3 regions of the Rummeliibacillus sp. NPDC094406 genome follow, and region 1 is predicted to be linked to each of the others. Evidence: riboswitches for the same ligand, from Rfam matches in the RefSeq annotation. Region 1 holds a riboswitch; each other region holds the start of a gene.
The links. Region 1 has a riboswitch for S-adenosylmethionine ahead of ACIQ4I_RS14635 (methionine ABC transporter ATP-binding protein). Riboswitches for the same ligand answer to the same signal wherever they lie in the genome.

Region 1 (6,015 bases):
CAGAATGGCTTCGTCTTCATGCGTTAAACGGCGCGAAAGTTATATTTGTATCGGCCCAATGGCCAACCCCGAGAATCGATCACTGGAAAGTATTATTGCAGGCACGTGCCATTGAGAATCAATGCTTCATAGTTGCAATTAACCGTATTAGCAATAAAGTAGAAAACTTTAATGGTCAATCAATGGTGATTGAACCATGGGGCGAAGTACTGTGGACAGGTAACGAAGATGAAGAACTTTCCATAGTCGATGTTGATTTCTCGAAAGTGGATGAGGTACGTAAGAAGATTCCAGTGTATGATGATCGACGTCCAGAATTGTATAAGGATATTTTGAAATAAATTCATTGACCCATTTTACTATATCTTAGTAGAGTGGGTTTTTATTTTTAATGAAGTCACATCAAGAAAGAAGATAAAGATTCCTAAATTGGAGACGTCAATTTCACAGGACGTAGATACAATTTAAAATTTCGTGGATTGATTTCCTAAAAACGTAGATAGCCCCTATAAAAATCTCCATCATAGCAATAAAGCCATTCTAAAAACCTTCTCAAAGCAACATATATATAACATAGGTCATATAAAAAATTACTTCACAGGATACTTATAACAAAAACATTGTCGTTTATTGGTAAAGTACGACTTCCTACTTGTCATCTCACTTATCTCATTTTAAAATAAGAACAAATGTTCCTTATGGAGGTGTGCTGTGCTGTATGAAAATCTGCCGAGAAGGTCGGTTATGTGTGTAGATATGCGATGTTTTTATGCTAGCTGTATGGCATCGTGGGCTCATTTAGATGTTGAAAAAGAGGCGATTGCAGTTGTAGGAAACTTTCAGCAAAAAGGGAGTATTGTTCTAGCTGCTTCTCCAATTATGAAGCAACGATTTCAAGTGAAAACAGGAACACGACTATATGAAATACCGAAGCATCCAGATATTCATTTATTTGAACCGAAGATGGAATATTTTGTTCGTATGTCGGTTGAAATTACCAAGCTATTGAATAGTTATGTACCGAAGGAAGCTATTCATGTATATAGCATTGACGAAAGTTTTGTCGACCTTACTGGTACCGAAAAACTGTGGGGAGATCCAGTAGAAACAGCACACCAAATTCAAGATGAACTTTATCGACAATTTGAAATTACAAGTACAGTTGGCATGGGACCGAATATGCTGTTAGCAAAACTTGCACTCGATTTAGATGCGAAAAAAACAGGCTTTGCCAAATGGGATTATGAAGACGTGGAAAAAAAACTGTGGCCAGTTACACCTTTATCGAAGATGTGGGGAATTGGACATCGAACAGAACGAACGCTTAATAATATGGGGATTTTCTCTGTTGGTGATTTAGCTCATGCTGATTTAGCAACACTCGAAAAGCATTTCGGTATTATGGGCAATCAGCTATACTATCATGCTCGGGGCGTCGATTTATCAAAAGTAGGTGAAGCACCACTGATAGAAGGTCAAATTAGTTATGGAAAAAGTCAAATATTGATGCGAGATTACAACACCAAAAAGGAAGTGTTAGCGGTTCTTCTTGAAATGTGTGAGGATGTGGCAAGAAGAGCACGGGAAGCTTATAAAGTAGGACGTACCATTACACTGGGAATTTCTTATAGCAAAAATGCCTTTGGAGGAGGTTTCCAACGTTCGCGCACAATTGATGAAGCAACCAACGATACAATGGTCATTTATCGTGTTTGCCAACAAATATTAAATGAACAATACAATGAACGTCCTGTACGGCAAATTAGTATCAGTATTACAAAACTAGAATCAGAAAATTCCATGCAGCTCAGCTTTTTTGATGCAACTCGTTGGAGGCGTCGTAAACTTGGTGCCACGATGGACCAGCTTCGCACTAACTATGGTTCTTCAGCAGTATTACGGGCTGTATCTTATACAGACGCAGGCACGGCGATTAAGCGCTCCAAATTACTCGGCGGACATAAAAAATAGAAACTGTATATTTATGCATCTGGAAAACAAACGGATTATGCATCTAAGTGAATGTAATATGCAAAAAGGGAAGTTAGTGTGGATAACTCAGCTGTGGATAACTGAAAACAGGGGAAAGATCTTTAGCATAGGCTCTGTTATAGGATATTGTTGATTATTTAATGAATCTTACTAGAACGGAAAGCGTCCACGATGAAAGCAAAACTGATGAAATATCAACAGTATTGTTAAACAAAGCCTTAGCATAAAATTATGCAGACCAAATGAATTTGTAAAGGAGATATCAGCTTGATACGTGATCGAGGGAATATAAAGTGGACTGCGATGATGCTACCAGAACATGTGCAAAGGCTAAGAATTTGGCAACAGGAGACACAGCAGATTGCAAAACCTGCATTTGATGAATGGACATTGCAAGCATTAGAAGAAGAACTAATGCAAGCTTATTACGGCAAGAAAGAAGTATTACTAGAAGTTTGGCATCAGCGAGCAAGTACTCAAAATAGAGGTGTCATTACGGAACTCAAAGGCGAAGAAAAAAAGCTTTGTTTATACGACACCACACAACGTACAAATAATTGGATTGATGTAGAAGTCATTCTCCATATAAAGGTTCTTGCATAAAATGAAAAATAAAGATATTTTAAAATAGTTGATTTTTTCTAAAAATTCATTGACAAATGACGTAAAAGGAAATAATATGATTATCATAAACTTACAACTTAATAAATGGAATTTATCAAGAGCGACTGAGGGATAGGCCCTGTGAAGTCCAGCAACCCCCGTTAGGGAAGGTGCTAATTCCTACAGAATTTAATTCTGAAAGATAAATGAACGTCGATTATAAGATACATCTTTCAGTTGAGAGATGTATCTTTTTTAGTAAAAATACATAGTTTGTCGATAGGAATAATTGAATTTTTTTGCAATAGTAATTTAACGAGGAATAGAGGGATGTATATGCTGGAAATACAAAATGTATCGAAAGTTTACAAAGTAAAAAGGAAAACGGTAACCGGTGTAGATCATGTTTCTTTGACAATTGGAGATGGAGAGATATTTGGTATTGTTGGTTACTCTGGGGCAGGAAAAAGTTCCTTATTACGCTGTATTAATTTATTGGAACAACCAACGGATGGTCGGATATTAATTGATGGACAAGATTTAACAAAGTTAAAAGGCGAACAGCTTCGCCAAGCACGTTTGAAAATCGGTATGATCTTCCAGCATTTTTATTTAATTAGCCAAAAAACAGTTGGAGAAAATATTGAATTTGCATTGAAAGCTGCGAAAACACCGAAGGAAGAACGAAATAAACGAGTTGAAGAATTACTTAATATGGTGGGGTTGGCAGATAAAAAAGATGTATTTCCAGCGCAGCTAAGTGGAGGGCAAAAGCAACGTGTAGGTATCGCAAGAGCGCTAGCAAATAACCCTTCAGTATTACTTTGTGATGAGGCCACATCAGCACTTGATCCAACGACAACAACATCCATTTTACGATTATTGAAGAAAATTAATCGTGAGCTGGGCATTACGATTATTCTTATAACGCATGAAATGGATGTTGTGAAAGAAATTTGTGATCGTATGGCCATTATGCAGGACGGTAAAGTGATTGAAGAAGGCTCTGTTTATGACATCTTCGCAAATCCAGAAAAGCCATTAACACAAGAATTCATTAGCAGTGTTGTATCATTTGACATTCCACAGGTGATTATACAAAACGTCAAAGGGCAGGTTGTAAAGATCTTGTTCAAGGGTGATGTAGCAGGTGAGGGCGTTATTTCAGATATGCTTCAGCAATTCGAGGTACAAGGGAACTTCCTTCATGGCACAATCGAATATATTCAAGAAAGACCGCTTGGCATTTTCCTCATGGAGCTGAACGGACGAGTAGAAGATATAAACCGTTCGATTTCCTATATGGAAAGTCGAGGAGTAACAGTGGAGGTGTTAGACTATGTTATTTGATCCAAGTCATTTTGCTGAAATGTTACCAGATATTTGGAAAGCGTTTGGTCAAACACTTCAAATGGTGGGAATTTCTTTAGCGATTGCATTAATCATTGGTTTGCCACTCGGATTATTATTATTCATTACAAGTAAAGGATTATTTTCTACCAGCAAGCCAGGGTTACTGGGTAATCGGTTCGTTAATATAGTTGTTGGTTTTATCGTCAACCTCATTCGTTCGATTCCATACATCATCCTTTTAGTAGCACTATTCCCACTTACAAAGATAATTGTTGGCGATACGATTGGTCCAATCGCAGCAAGTGTTTCTCTATCTGTTGCAGCGATACCATTTTTCGCGAGACTTGTTGAAACATCTCTTCGTGAAATTGATAAAGGCGTCATCGAAGCGTCCATTGCTGTTGGAGCAACACGCTGGATGATTATTAAAGACGTATTACTTCCTGAAGCAAAATCAGGAGTCATTCAAGGAATTACAATGACGATTATTAGTTTAGTAGCATACTCAGCGATGGCTGGAATTATCGGCGGAGGTGGTATCGGTGACTTAGCAATCCGTTTTGGTTATTACCGATATGACAACACGATCATGATTGCAACAGTCGTTATTTTAATTGTGATCGTCCAAATCATTCAATTAGCGGGCGATGCAATAGCAAAAGCAGTAGATAAAAGATAAATAGGAGGTTTTACAATGAAGAAAATTTTACTCGGATTATTAACTTTAGTATTAGCAACAACTTTAGCTGCATGTGGTGGTGGAGATAAAGCAAAAAAGGACACAGATAAGGCTACAGAAACAAAAAATATTAAAATTGGTGCAACAGCGGGTCCATACAGTGATATGTTGAAAAAAGCAATCGTTCCTGGACTTGAGAAAAAAGGTTATAAAGTTGAAGTAGTAGAATTTAGTGACTATATTCAACCAAACAAAGCGTTAGATTCAGGTGCTATTGATGCAAACTTATTTCAACACTCAGTGTATCTAGAAAACTTCAACAAAGAAAACGGTACAAAATTAAAACCATTAATCATCGTACCAACTGCACCAATGGGCTTCTTCTCTAAAAAATACAAAACAGTAGATGATATCAAAAATGGTTCAACAGTAGCAATCGCAAATGACCCATCAAATGAAGCGCGTACATTGAAGTCTTTACAAGAGCAAGGGCTAATTAAAATTAACGATAAAATCGATCAATTAAAAGCTTCAACAAAAGACATTAGAGAAAACCCTAAAAACTTAAAATTCCAAGAAATTGAAGCAGCTGGTTTGCCACGTGCTGTTGAAAGTGCAGATCTTGTCGGGGTACCAGGTAACTTCGCATTAGCAGCAGGTATGAATTTACAAGATGCTGTATTCCTTGAAAACATGCCAGATCAATTCCGTAATGTCGTAGCAGTACGTGAAGCAGATGAAAAATCTCAATTGTCTAAAGATATAATCGAAGTAGTAAAATCTGCTGAATTTGAAAAAACAATCGACTCAGACTTCAAAGGATTCGGCAAGCCTGACTGGATGAAAAATAAATAAATTTCAGGGGAATACAATTTAGTTATTATAAAAGTATTAGCAACAAGCTTTTTTCTACAAATATAAAGGACCACCTCAAACTGGAGTGGCCCTTTTTGTATACACAAATATTGAAATATCTCTACTTCAGTTTTGCCTCCATCTCCTGAAAACTATGGGTGAGTAAGTATTTTTGAATACCTCGCGCTTGTTTAATGGCTTTTGTGGAGTAGTGTTTGAAATTTTCCTCATCCTGCCTTTTAAATGAGATCAAACTTTCAATCGAAGATGACATCCATTTTTGCGTTAGCTTAGGCAGTAGAGCTTCTGCTTGTTCAAAATTTCCTAAGTACGCTTCGCTGTGAGCGATCATGTAACTATGGAAAGGTTCTTTTGCAATTTGCTTTGCTTCAGATAAAGCTTGGTCATAATTATTCTCAAGAATAGCGAGTAGGGCTGCGTAGTTATGTTTTACATAAGGTTGCTTATAGGTAATGATAATTTTGTGTAGAGCCGCTTTTTGCTCGGCTTTGGATTGATTGGCGATGGCATAT
Region 2 (6,015 bases), on a different contig from region 1:
AAGTATAGTATATATCGATTTTAGAAGTATCATATTCCGGAAAAATTAAGTATTAGTGTGAATTTTCTTAAAAAATAAAATTATTTGTGAAGTATTTTGTCGAAATTTGTTATACTATTGAGGTGGAAAAATTCATGAGTCTATATTACCTGTTTAATGTTAATAATTTATTACTATGGGGCTTAGAAGGGAAAAGAATAAAATGGGTAAAACAATTAAGTGGAAAATTATAAGTACAGTTATTTTTCTGGTTGCTGTAGGATTATTTTTACTGAATATTGTCAGTACATATACAGTAAATAAAAAAACAGATGCTAGTTTAATCGACCAAAGTCAAGTACTGGTAACTGAAATGTCTTCATCAATTGAAAATTATCTTGGTAACTATGAAAAAGGTCTTATTCAATTTTCTAAATCAAGTGAAGTTCTTAATTATAAAGGCAAGTCATCGAAAAAAATCTTAAATGGAAAGTTCAATGATTTCTTATCAATCTATAACTCAACAACTTCTGTATACTATGCACAATCAAACCGACATTTAGATATTATGCCCGAAGTTGATTTAGGTTCTGATTTTGATCCTACATCACGAGATTGGTATAAAAATGCTTTCAATAATCCAGATCAAGTATATTGGACTGCTCCTTATATTGATCAAGCAACAAAGGAATATACGATTTCTGCTGCAAAAGCTGTGGTGAAAGATGGCGAAGTTATTGGTGTAGTAGGGACTGATATTTTGTTATCAAACTTATCTAAAGAAATTTCTAAAAGGGAACTTGGGTTTAATGGTTATCCAGTGATTATCGGTAACAATGGTACAGCAATTGTACATCCGACAAAATCTGGTCAAGATTTGTCTAAATATTCATATGTCAAAAAAATATTTGATAGCAGTAAAGAAAAAGGCGTTGTATATGATGACGAAGAAGGTAAATCGTACATAACTATTTACAATACTTTACCTAACTTAAAGTGGAAAATTGGGGCTGTTTATGATGAAGGGCAAATTCACAAAACAGCTACAGATATCCGAAATATCTTTGTTATTGTATCAATTATTCTATTAGCTATCCTTTTTGCTGCACTAGTAGTAGTTATTGCCAAAATTACAAAACCAATAGGTGTATTAAGAAAGTTAATGGATCAAGTTGCAAACGGTGATTTAACCGTTCGCTCAAGATACAAAGGCAATGATGAAGTAGGTCAGCTGTCTGAAGATTTCAACAAAATGACAGAAAATATGAGTTCAATTATACGAGTTGTAAAAGATTCATCTTTTGAAGTGAATGATAACTCGATCAGATTAAACGCTTTAGCTGAGGAGACCAATGCTTCAAGTGAAGAAGTTACAGCTGCTATAGGTGAAATTGCTGAAGGTGCAAGTAATTCTGCGGGTCGTGCAGAAACTGCGGGCGAACATGCAAATTCGTTAAGCATCCAAATTAATGATATTCACGAAAAATCTATTGGCATGAAGGTTATCGCAGAAGAAGCGCAACAAGTAAATAAAGGCGGCCAAAAGCAAATAAATAAATTACAATCCACATTCGCTGAGTCGGAAAATAGTATGTCAGAAATGGCAAAGGTAATTTTAGCTTTGGAAAGTAAAATCAACTCAATAAATAGTGTTATGCAAACAATAATGGATATTTCAAATCAAACAAATTTATTGGCTCTTAATGCTAGTATTGAAGCAGCAAGAGCAGGAGAACACGGAAAAGGCTTTGCTGTCGTAGCAGAAGAAGTTCGAAAATTAGCAAAGCAATCAGCAACGGCAACTGAAGAGGTTCGAGAAACTGTCAATGCATTACAATTAGAATCAAAACTAGTAACAGATCAAATGTTAGCAACCAAAAAAACTTTCCATACACAAAATGAAGTGGTAGAAATCACAAGTGAAACTTTTGGTAATATTTCGAATCTAGTTCTTCGTCTTGAAGAATCAATCTCTGAAGTTTCTAAAGATGTATTGGAAGTAACGAATTTTAAAGATGAAGTAGTTGATATTATTCAACTAATGGCAGCAACTTCTGAAGAAACAGCAGCAGCATGTGAAGAAGTAAGCGCCTCTTCAACAGAACAACTAAATGCGATCGAATCGATTTCTGTATCTGCTGAAAACTTAACTCAATTAAGTGAAAATCTTTCAAAAGCCGTTAAAAAATTTAATATAGATTAATACATTAATAAAAAGGTTATTAAAATTGACTTGAAAACCCAAATGTTTAAGTCTAACATTTGGGTTTATTACTTAAATTGTGTGTGAAATCTCAATACCTATAAAATTAATGTGTTTGGTAACCTTTATAAATCAACGTTTATTTTTGAAATTTAATTTTCAGAAAAGTTTGCATTAATAATGTTAACATGTTAGGATTACATTAATTACATAACTCTTATCAAGAGAAGCTGAGGGAAATGGCCCGACGAAGCTTCAGCAACCTCTGCATTGCAGAAAGGTGCTAAGTCCTACAAGACATTCGTCTTGGAAGATAAGAAAAAGAAGCCCAGATTTTAAACCTCTTTTCTTATCATAGAAAAGAGGTTTTTATTTTATTATGAAAAGGAGTGTTCACGAATGCCAATTAATATTCCAAAAGATCTACCTGCCACAGAACTTTTAAAGAAAGAAAAAATCTTCGTAATGGATGAGGATCGTTCAAATAGCCAAAATATACGTCCTTTAAATATTGCAATCTTAAATTTAATGCCTCAAAAAGAGAAAACAGAATTACAGCTTCTTAGATTACTAGGAAACACACCTTTACAAACAAATGTTACGTTTTTAAACACTGCAACACATGAATCAAAAAATGTTAGCAAATCTCATTTAGAAACATTCTACACAACTTATGAAGAAGTAAAACATCGAAGATTTGATGGTCTTATTATTACCGGGGCACCAATCGAACTAATGGAATTTGAAGACGTCGACTTTTGGGATGAGATTCAAGCGATAATGGATTGGTCAAAATCAAATGTTACCTCCGTATTGCATATCTGTTGGGGGGCACAAGCAGCGCTTTATCATCACTTTGGAATTGGAAAGTTTCCATTACCAGAAAAATGTTCGGGAATTTATCAACATACTGTGAATGATTCAACAATCAAATTGTTAAGAGGTTTTAATGATGTATTTACAGCACCCCATTCACGGAACACTTCCGTTTCGCTTGAAGAAGTTGAAGCACATCCAGATTTAACTGTATTATCAGCTTCAGATGAAGCAGGGCTATTTATGGCCATTTCAAACGATGAAAAATTAATAATGGTGACTGGACATTTAGAATATGATGCAGACACATTGAAGGAAGAATACGAACGAGATGTTGCAAAGGGTTTAGATATTGCCGTTCCAGAACATTACTTCCCGAATGATGATCCTACAAAAACACCATTAAATATATGGCGTTCACATACACATCTATTATTTTCAAATTGGTTAAACTACTATGTTTACCAAGAAACACCATATGAATGGGAATAATGAATTCATTAATAGTTATAGTAGCCATGTGGATTCATAATTTAGAAAGTTGAACATTGTATCAAAAGAGTTTATACATCAAGCGTGTAGATTAGTATAAAGTAGGAAGAATATTCTTCTGAAATCTAACTTTCAAGGTGCTTGAATTTCATTGTTTATTGATTGTAGCGGAGGATTGCTCGACTCCCGCGGGAAAAGCGTGGTAGCTGAGACCCTGCACGTAGCGTAGCGAAGGAAGCGGCTCAGCGCACGCCCGCAGGAAAGCGAGCAATCCGTAGCGGAAATCGGTTGATCATACATTTTTTATAGGGAAATCTGGATAATCATCAAGCGTGTTTTTAAATTAAATTTTTGATAAAAATCCAAAGAATTCTGTTCAATTTGCTACAAAATAATAGTTTACCGCTGAGTAGAATTCAATATCTTTCAGCGGTTTTTCATGCCCAATTACATAAGTATCTATGATGATTTGCTATAATAGTTGTAATGGATGTAAGAAATGAGGAAATCATTATGTTTAAAACAATTGGTGTTTTAGCACATGTTGACGCAGGGAAAACTACTTTTTCTGAACAATTGCTCTATCATACAAATAGTATAAAAGAACGTGGACGTGTCGATCACAAAGATGCATTTTTAGATAATCATGCAATAGAACGAGAACGAGGGATTACCGTTTTTGCTGAGCAAGGTCGTATCGTAATCGGGGATGATACATATACAATTATCGATACACCAGGGCATGTCGATTTTTCTCCTGAAATGGAAAGAGCGATTCAAATATTGGATTACGCAATCGTTGTTGTCAGTGCAGTGGATGGTGTCGAGGGCCATACAGAAACAGTTTGGCAACTTCTTAGAAAATATAATATTCCTACTTTTATTTTTATCAATAAAACTGATCGTGAGGGTGCGAATGTTGCTGGAGTAATTGAAGAAATGCAGCAGGAATTATCACAGAACATTATTTCTATTACAAATCAACTAGCGGACCATTCGATTTCAGATCAAATACTTGAATTTATTGCTGAAAGAGATGAAGAACTATTCGAAAAATATATGGAACAAGATATAAATAATCAACAGTTTCTTCAAAAATTTCAACAGTTAATTATAAAAGGAGAGGTATTCCCCTGTGCTGAAGGCTCAGCATTAAAAGATATTGGGGTCATTGAATTTTTTGAGCAGATTATGACTCTAACTCAAACGAATTTTAATAGTGAAGCTCCTTTTACTGCAAAAGTTTTTAAGATTCGGCATGATGATAAAAAACAGAGATTTACATTTATGAAGGCTATGACAGGAAAGTTAAAGGTTCGTGATGAACTACATTTTGGTGAGATTTCTGAAAAAGTAACAGAGATTCGCCTATATAATGGGGAACAATATGAGGTTGTGAAAGAAGTAACAGCTGGAGAAATTTTTGCAGTAACAGGCATCACTCAAGCCACAATTGGAGATGTAATCGGAGGAACTGATCCTGAAATTAAACAAATCTTTGAACTCGTACCTACATTACAATCCAAAGTGGTCAATGATGGAACTGAACATATAAAAGATGTATTAGCTAATTTCAGACTACTGGATGCTGAAGACCCTTCACTGCATGTTTTATGGAGCGAGAAATTCCAAGAAATTCATGTCCATGTTATGGGTGTTATTCAATTAGAAGTGCTCGTCGAAGTTGTAAAGGAACGATTTGGACTTCAAATTCATTTTGATAACCCTCAAATTTTATATATGGAAACAATCGATAATTCAGTAACAGGATATGGACATTTTGAGCCTTTGAAGCATTATGCTGAAGTGCATTTACGCATGGAACCAGCTAAAAAAGGTACTGGAATCTTATTTGAAAATATGTGTCATGCAGATGATTTATCAGTAGGACACCAACGATTAATTGAACAGCACATTTTTGAAAGAGAACATCATGGGCTTTTAACTGGATTTCCGATAACAGATATTAAATTTACTCTCGTCACTGGCCGAGCCCATATTAAGCATACTGAAGGTGGCGATTTCAGGGAAGCAACATATCGTGCCATTCGACAAGGTCTTGAACAAGCTGAAAATAGACTTTTAGAACCTTATTATACATTTAAAATGAAAGCTTCAAGTGAGTTTGTTGGGCGCATGATGACAGATATTCAACAGGCAAGCGGGGAATTTGAAGCACCTAGTATAATAGAAGAAAAAGTAATTATTAAAGGTCGAGCACCTGTTTCTACTTTTATGAATTACAGTACCACATTTGCAGCATATACAAATGGGAAAGGTGCACTTTCTTTAACCTTTAGTGGCTATGATTCTTGCCATAACACAGAAGAAGTAATTGAGAATATTGGATATAACAAAAATGCAGATTCAGAATACACATCATCAAGCATTTTTTGTGCAAAAGGAAAAGGTTATCCGGTGCCATGGGATAAAGCAGAAGCAGCGATGCATTGCTTAATAAAATAGAAAAAAGGTGTTGATTGGTGAAAAATGGCCAATTAGCACCTTTTTATATATGAAACTAT
Region 3 (6,015 bases), on a different contig from region 1:
GCATCGATTTTTAAGTGTTTAGGATTTTTGTCGATATCTTTAACTTCAGCAGCTGCTTTATCCACACCTTTTTTCAATGTGATTAAGCCTTTCGCTTCTAACAATGTAAGAATACGTCCTTGGTCTGATACAGAGTTACTAATTAGGATTGTTGCTCCATCTGGAAGTTTATCTAGAGATTTATATTTTTTAGAGTAGATACCGATTGGTTCGATATGGACTCCACCTGCACTAACGAAGTCATAGCCATTGTCTTTAATTTGTTGTTCTAGATATGGTTTATGTTGGAAAAAGTTTGCATCTAAACGGTCCGCTTCAAGGTCTTTGTTTGGTAATATATAATCTTGGTATTTTTCGATTTCTAAATCGACGCCTTCTTTTTCTAGAATTGGTTTTGCTTTTTCTAAGATTTCTGCGTGCGGTACATTAGAAGCACCTACTACTAATTTTGTTTCTTTTGAATCACCATTTGAAGTTGATTTATCACCAGTTCCGCAAGCTGCTAAGCTAAATGCTAGTGATGCTGTTAGAATTCCTGCTACAAGTTTCTTCATGTCTTTTGCCCCTTTTCTTTTCTTTATGTGAACGTTAAAACGTATACACCAAATTATCGTTTATCGGTTTTCGCTGATATGAAGTCTCCGATAAATTGAATGATAAATACAATAACTAACACTAATACTGTTGCGACAAATGTTACATCGTTACGACTTCGTTGGAAGCCATCCATGAACGCTAAATTCCCTAAACCACCTGCACCAATTACACCCGCCATAGCCGTGTAACCGACTAATGCTACAGCTGTTACGGTAATACCTGAAATTAACGCTGGTAATGACTCTGGAATTAAAACCTTCCAAATGATTGTCCAAGTTTTAGCACCCATAGAACGTGCCGCTTCAATAACACCTTTATCAATTTCGCGTAAAGCAATCAGAACCATTCGAGCATAGAATGGAGCAGCACCGATTATTAATGCTGGCAATGCTGCGTTTGCCCCACGAATAGAACCTAACAAAAATTCTGTAAATGGAATTAAAAGAATAACTAAAATGATAAATGGAATTGATCGGAAAATATTCACAACGGAGCCTGTTAATAAGTTAACAAGTTTATTGGCCCAAAGTTGTGTTGGACTTGTAAGGAATAACAAGATTCCTAGTAATAATCCAATGATAAATGTAAGAGCTGTTGAAACAGTTGTCATATAGATTGTTTCTCTGGTTGCTTCCCACATTAGTTCCCAATCTACATTCGGAAAGAGATCATTAAGCATTCTTGATCACCTCCGTTTTAATACCTTGCTCATCTAAAAATTGCACAGCCTTTGCAACATTTTCATCGCTTCCTTTAATTCGAACAATTAATGTACCGTATGGACCGCTTTTTGTAGGGGAGATATTCCCGTGAACGATATTAATATCTACACCAAACTGTCGAATGAGATGCGAAATGACAGGTTGTTCTGTTTTTGAACCGACAAAGAATAATTTAATTAGTTGATCATTTGGATAATTGTCAATCATCTGAGAAATCGACTCCTTATGACCCGCTGTTTCTGTCACTTGAGAAACGAATTTCTTCGTAACATCTGCTTTAGGAGATTGGAAAACTTCTAAAACATTACCTTGTTCTACTATTTTCCCAGATTCCATCACTGCAACGCGGTGACAAATTTTGCGAATTACATGCATTTCATGGGTAATTAAAACGATTGTTAGTCCAAGTTTTTCATTGATACTAACAAGTAAATCTAAAATGGCATCCGTTGTTTCGGGATCAAGCGCTGAAGTCGCTTCATCACAAAGTAACACTTCTGGGTTATTCGCTAATGCACGAGCAATCCCTACTCGTTGTTTTTGACCGCCTGAAAGTTGTGAAGGATACGCTTTTTCTCGTCCTCTCAAACCAACTAACTCTATTAATTCAAGCACTCGCTTTTCTCTTTCTGCTTTACTAATACCTGCAATTTCTAGTGGAAAAGCGATATTCTCCTCAACCGTTCTCGACCATAATAAGTTGAAGTGTTGGAATATCATACTGATCTTATGACGAGCATTTCTTAAGCTTTTTCCCTTAATCGCTGAAATATTCTGTCCATTTACTGTAACCGTACCTGATGAAGGTTTTTCTAAACCATTTAGTAAACGGATCATAGTACTTTTACCTGCGCCACTATAACCGATAATGCCAAAAATCTCGCCATCATTTATTGATAAATTAACATCATTAACTGCAGTTAGAGATCCATTAGCGGTCTTGTATTTCTTTACTACATTTTCTAGTTGAATCATTGTCAAAACCACCTTCTATATTAAATTCTATGTCAACTTTTTATAGTACAAATATGCTATAACATGAAGTGGAATCAGCTTCGCTTTCCGTGGGCGAACCGGCGAGCCTCCTCGCTTGTGCTCCTGCATCGCTTCGCTAGCTTCGTCGCAGAGACAATCTCGCTGTGGGGTCTCCCTGGCTCGCTTTCCCGCAGGAGTCTTCACTGATTCCACTTCAACAAATTTGCATAAAAAAATTTTATTATTAAAATTCATGCATTTTGCTAAATTGTGAGAACACCCCAACAAATTGGGTAGAGCCTATTTTCACACCACTACTAATCAACCATAATTGCCTGCAACGAACAAAAGACCCTTCTGCAAGATTCGCAGAAGGGTCTACCGTACAATATACGAAAACCGTTCTCTCATCTTCCAAAGTTAAACTTTGCGTGAATTGGCACCGTGTCACACACTGTGACGGTTGCCGGGCTTCATAGGGCACTTCCCTCCACCTCTCTAAATAAGAGCGACTTAAATATTTATTTAATTTATGTTTGATACTTTACCACTCTATGTGAGTATCGTCAATCCTTTTTATGAAATTTTTCGAATAAATAAGAAACGGATTGAAATGCATAAATCTTATCTCGAATTTTTCCGTCTTCAGCAATCAGTAAACATGGGACGCTTTCAATTTTGTAATCATATGCTATTTGTTCAACATAATTTAAGTTAGCTTTTCCCATTGGAATATCCGGTAATGTCTGATCCACCACTTCCATCATTTTGGAGGCGACCATACATGTACCACACATTGGGGTGTATAAATAAAATGCGCATAATTGCTCACTTTCCTTCATATTCTCCCATTGTTCTATTGTCCATTCTTGCATAAATTGTCATTCCTATTCTATAAGATACACTGGATGAATCTTGAAATCTGCAGCTAATAATATTCTAGCCAAATATTTTCTAGGCGTGGCCTCTACTTGCTTATATAAAGAAAGCGTACGTAAATGACACGCTTCTGGATATTCTTTTTTCATTAAAGCACGTAAACAGTCACCCGAATAATCTTCGTCAAAAAATGCATATAAATCATATTCTTCGTAGGGGTAAATCAGCTCTTCTAATTTACTCGCACTAATTGTCCCATTCGTACAAAGGATTGGAATATTTTCTGCTAATAGGGGTTGGATTTGCAATTTATCTTGCCTGCCTTCAACAATGAGCACTTTGTCAGACATGCCGATTCCTCCTTACAGTTAATCCCGAATTAACGGGCAGTAATACCCCCACTGATGGAAGTTTCACTTTATCCAAATCAAGGCATATATACATAAAAACGCCAACACAAAAGTGTGGCGCTTTTACTAGTATCGTTATTCTTCGATTAGTTCTGCGTATTTTTCAGCTGTAAGTAATTTTTCGATTTGAGAAGCATCAGTAGGTTCAAGAACGACCATCCAAGCTTTCTCATATGGAGATTCGTTAACGAATTCTGGGCTGTCTTCTAATTCTTCGTTGATTTCCACAACTTTACCTGAAATTGGTGCATAAAGTTCTGAAACTGTTTTTACAGATTCAACACTACCAAATGGCTCATCTGCTACTAATTCGTCTCCTACTTGAGGTAGTTCAACGAATACGATATCACCAAGTTCAGATTGTGCAAATTCTGTAATACCAATGCGTACTTTGCCATCTTCTGTTTTAACCCATTCGTGTTCTTCTGAGTAACGTAATTCTGCTGGTATGCTCATCAATTAACCCTCCAAATATGTATTAATATACACTTCAATTTTGACATATTCTTAATATAAAAACAAGTCATTCAATTCTCTTATTTCCACGTATTTTCAAATTCATTTTCTTTAAATCCCAATGTTATTTTTTGACCATCTGTGACAATCGGTCTTTTTATTAACATGCCATCTGAAGCAAGTAAATCTAACTGTTCATCATCAGACATTTCATTTAGGCGATCTTTTAATTGCAGTTCACGGTACTTCATCCCTGATGTATTAAAGAATTTTTTTAATGGTAAACCACTCATTTTCCAATAGTTTGCCAGTTCTTCTTTTGTTGGGGTTTCTTCTACAATATGCTGTAGAGTGAATTCAACGTCATTTTCTTTTAGCCAAGCTTGTGCTTTTCTACAAGTCGTGCATTTTGGATATTGAATTATTTTAATCGTCATCTAAAAGCTCCTTTTAAACTGGATTTCTTTCTCACTCAATTGTAGAGAGTCTTCCGTTTACACGCAAGAAATCCGATCACTATTTATAATGACCGGATATCTCTTTTTTATTCAAATTTTATTCATTAGACAGTATATTTTTCTGAAGCAATAAGTTTTACAGATGCTTGACGCTTTTTCGCAATCAAGTTATATGGAGTGAAGCGTGTAAGTTTGCGTAATGCAGATAACAACATACGTGCATCGTCGCCTTCTACCGAACCAATAATTGTTTCTTTCGCTTCTTTTTCAATTTCCGCAAATGCTTCTTGTACGAAGATTTCTGTATAAAGGACTTTTTGTGCCGATTTATCGAAACCATCACGAGCAATTGCTTTTTCTGTACGTAGAACTACTGACTCCATCGCGAATAATTGATTTGCAATATTAGCAATATTGACTAATATTTCTTGTTCTACTTCTAATTTTGGGCCAAATCGTTGTACAGCAGTTCCAGCTGCAAGTAATGCAATTTTCTTTGCCATTTTCACTAAATATTTTTCTTGTGCTAATGGTTCATCACTAATTTCTTCTGGCATCATCGATAACAATTCCGATTGTAAGCTTTGTGCTTGTTGTAGAAGTGGTAGCTCGCCTTTCATCGCTTTTTTCACGAAAGTACCCGGAACTATTAGACGGTTGATTTCATTTGTTCCTTCGAAAATACGGTTAATACGAGAATCACGATAAATACGTTCTACTTCGTATTCTTGCATATATCCATAACCACCGTGTAATTGTACTGCTTCGTCCGCGATATAATCTAATGTTTCAGAACCAAATACTTTGTTAATAGAGCATTCAATTGCATATTCAGCGATTGATGCTGCAATTGCTTTGCCATCATTTTTGTCTTCTTCACTTAATTGACTCATACGATCTTCAAAGTAGCCAACTGTACGATAGATCAAAGATTCTGAAGCATATAATTTAGAAGCCATTGTCGCTAGTTTTTCTTTTGTTAAATTGAATGATGAAATTGGTGTATTAAATTGTTGACGTTGGTTTGAATAAGAAATAGCCAATTCAAGTGCACGTTTTGAAGCACCGATTGAACCTACACCTAATTTGTAACGACCGATATTGAGAATATTGAAGGCAATGACATGGCCACGTCCTACTTCACCCAATAAGTTTTCAACAGGTACTGCTACATCTTCTAAAATTAGAGTACGTGTTGAAGATGATTTTATCCCCATTTTCTTTTCTTCTGCACCAGTTGATACACCTGGATATGCACGTTCAACGATAAATGCTGAGAATTTATCGCCATCGATTTTGGCATACACTACAAAGACATCCGCAAACCCTGAGTTAGTAATCCATTGTTTTTCACCATTTAAAATATAGTGAGTACCCTCTGCATTCAGTTTTGCAGTTGTTTTCGCACCCAAAGCATCAGACCCTGAACCTGGTTCTGTAAGAGCATAAGCTGCAATCAGTTCACCAGACGCTAATTTTGGTAGGTATTTTTGTTTTTGATCTTCATTACCGAATAAT

Region 2: another riboswitch for S-adenosylmethionine. It lies ahead of metA (homoserine O-acetyltransferase MetA); the one in region 1 lies ahead of ACIQ4I_RS14635 (methionine ABC transporter ATP-binding protein).
Region 3: another riboswitch for S-adenosylmethionine. It lies ahead of ACIQ4I_RS15555 (methionine ABC transporter ATP-binding protein); the one in region 1 lies ahead of ACIQ4I_RS14635 (methionine ABC transporter ATP-binding protein).

What each region holds. Positions count from the first base shown of each region.
Region 1 covers NZ_JBIWGZ010000005.1:172,021-178,035, reverse strand. The annotation lists gene ACIQ4I_RS14650 (carbon-nitrogen family hydrolase) at 1-341, shown strand, start outside; gene ACIQ4I_RS14645 (Y-family DNA polymerase) at 715-1,971, shown strand; gene ACIQ4I_RS14640 (YolD-like family protein) at 2,260-2,595, shown strand; SAM riboswitch class I at 2,705-2,804, shown strand; gene ACIQ4I_RS14635 (methionine ABC transporter ATP-binding protein) at 2,932-3,945, shown strand; gene ACIQ4I_RS14630 (methionine ABC transporter permease) at 3,935-4,627, shown strand; gene ACIQ4I_RS14625 (MetQ/NlpA family ABC transporter substrate-binding protein) at 4,643-5,482, shown strand; gene ACIQ4I_RS14620 (hypothetical protein) at 5,604-6,015, opposite strand, start outside.
Region 2 covers NZ_JBIWGZ010000001.1:233,703-239,717, forward strand. The annotation lists gene ACIQ4I_RS01090 (methyl-accepting chemotaxis protein) at 203-2,182, shown strand; SAM riboswitch class I at 2,397-2,502, shown strand; gene metA (homoserine O-acetyltransferase MetA) at 2,582-3,490, shown strand; gene ACIQ4I_RS01100 (GTP-binding protein) at 4,004-5,956, shown strand.
Region 3 covers NZ_JBIWGZ010000006.1:64,582-70,596, forward strand. The annotation lists gene ACIQ4I_RS15545 (MetQ/NlpA family ABC transporter substrate-binding protein) at 1-554, opposite strand, end outside; gene ACIQ4I_RS15550 (methionine ABC transporter permease) at 608-1,276, opposite strand; gene ACIQ4I_RS15555 (methionine ABC transporter ATP-binding protein) at 1,269-2,294, opposite strand; SAM riboswitch class I at 2,699-2,803, opposite strand; gene ACIQ4I_RS15560 (thioredoxin family protein) at 2,861-3,169, opposite strand; gene ACIQ4I_RS15565 (toprim domain-containing protein) at 3,182-3,523, opposite strand; gene gcvH (glycine cleavage system protein GcvH) at 3,659-4,039, opposite strand; gene ACIQ4I_RS15575 (arsenate reductase family protein) at 4,120-4,476, opposite strand; gene ACIQ4I_RS15580 (acyl-CoA dehydrogenase family protein) at 4,602-6,015, opposite strand, start outside.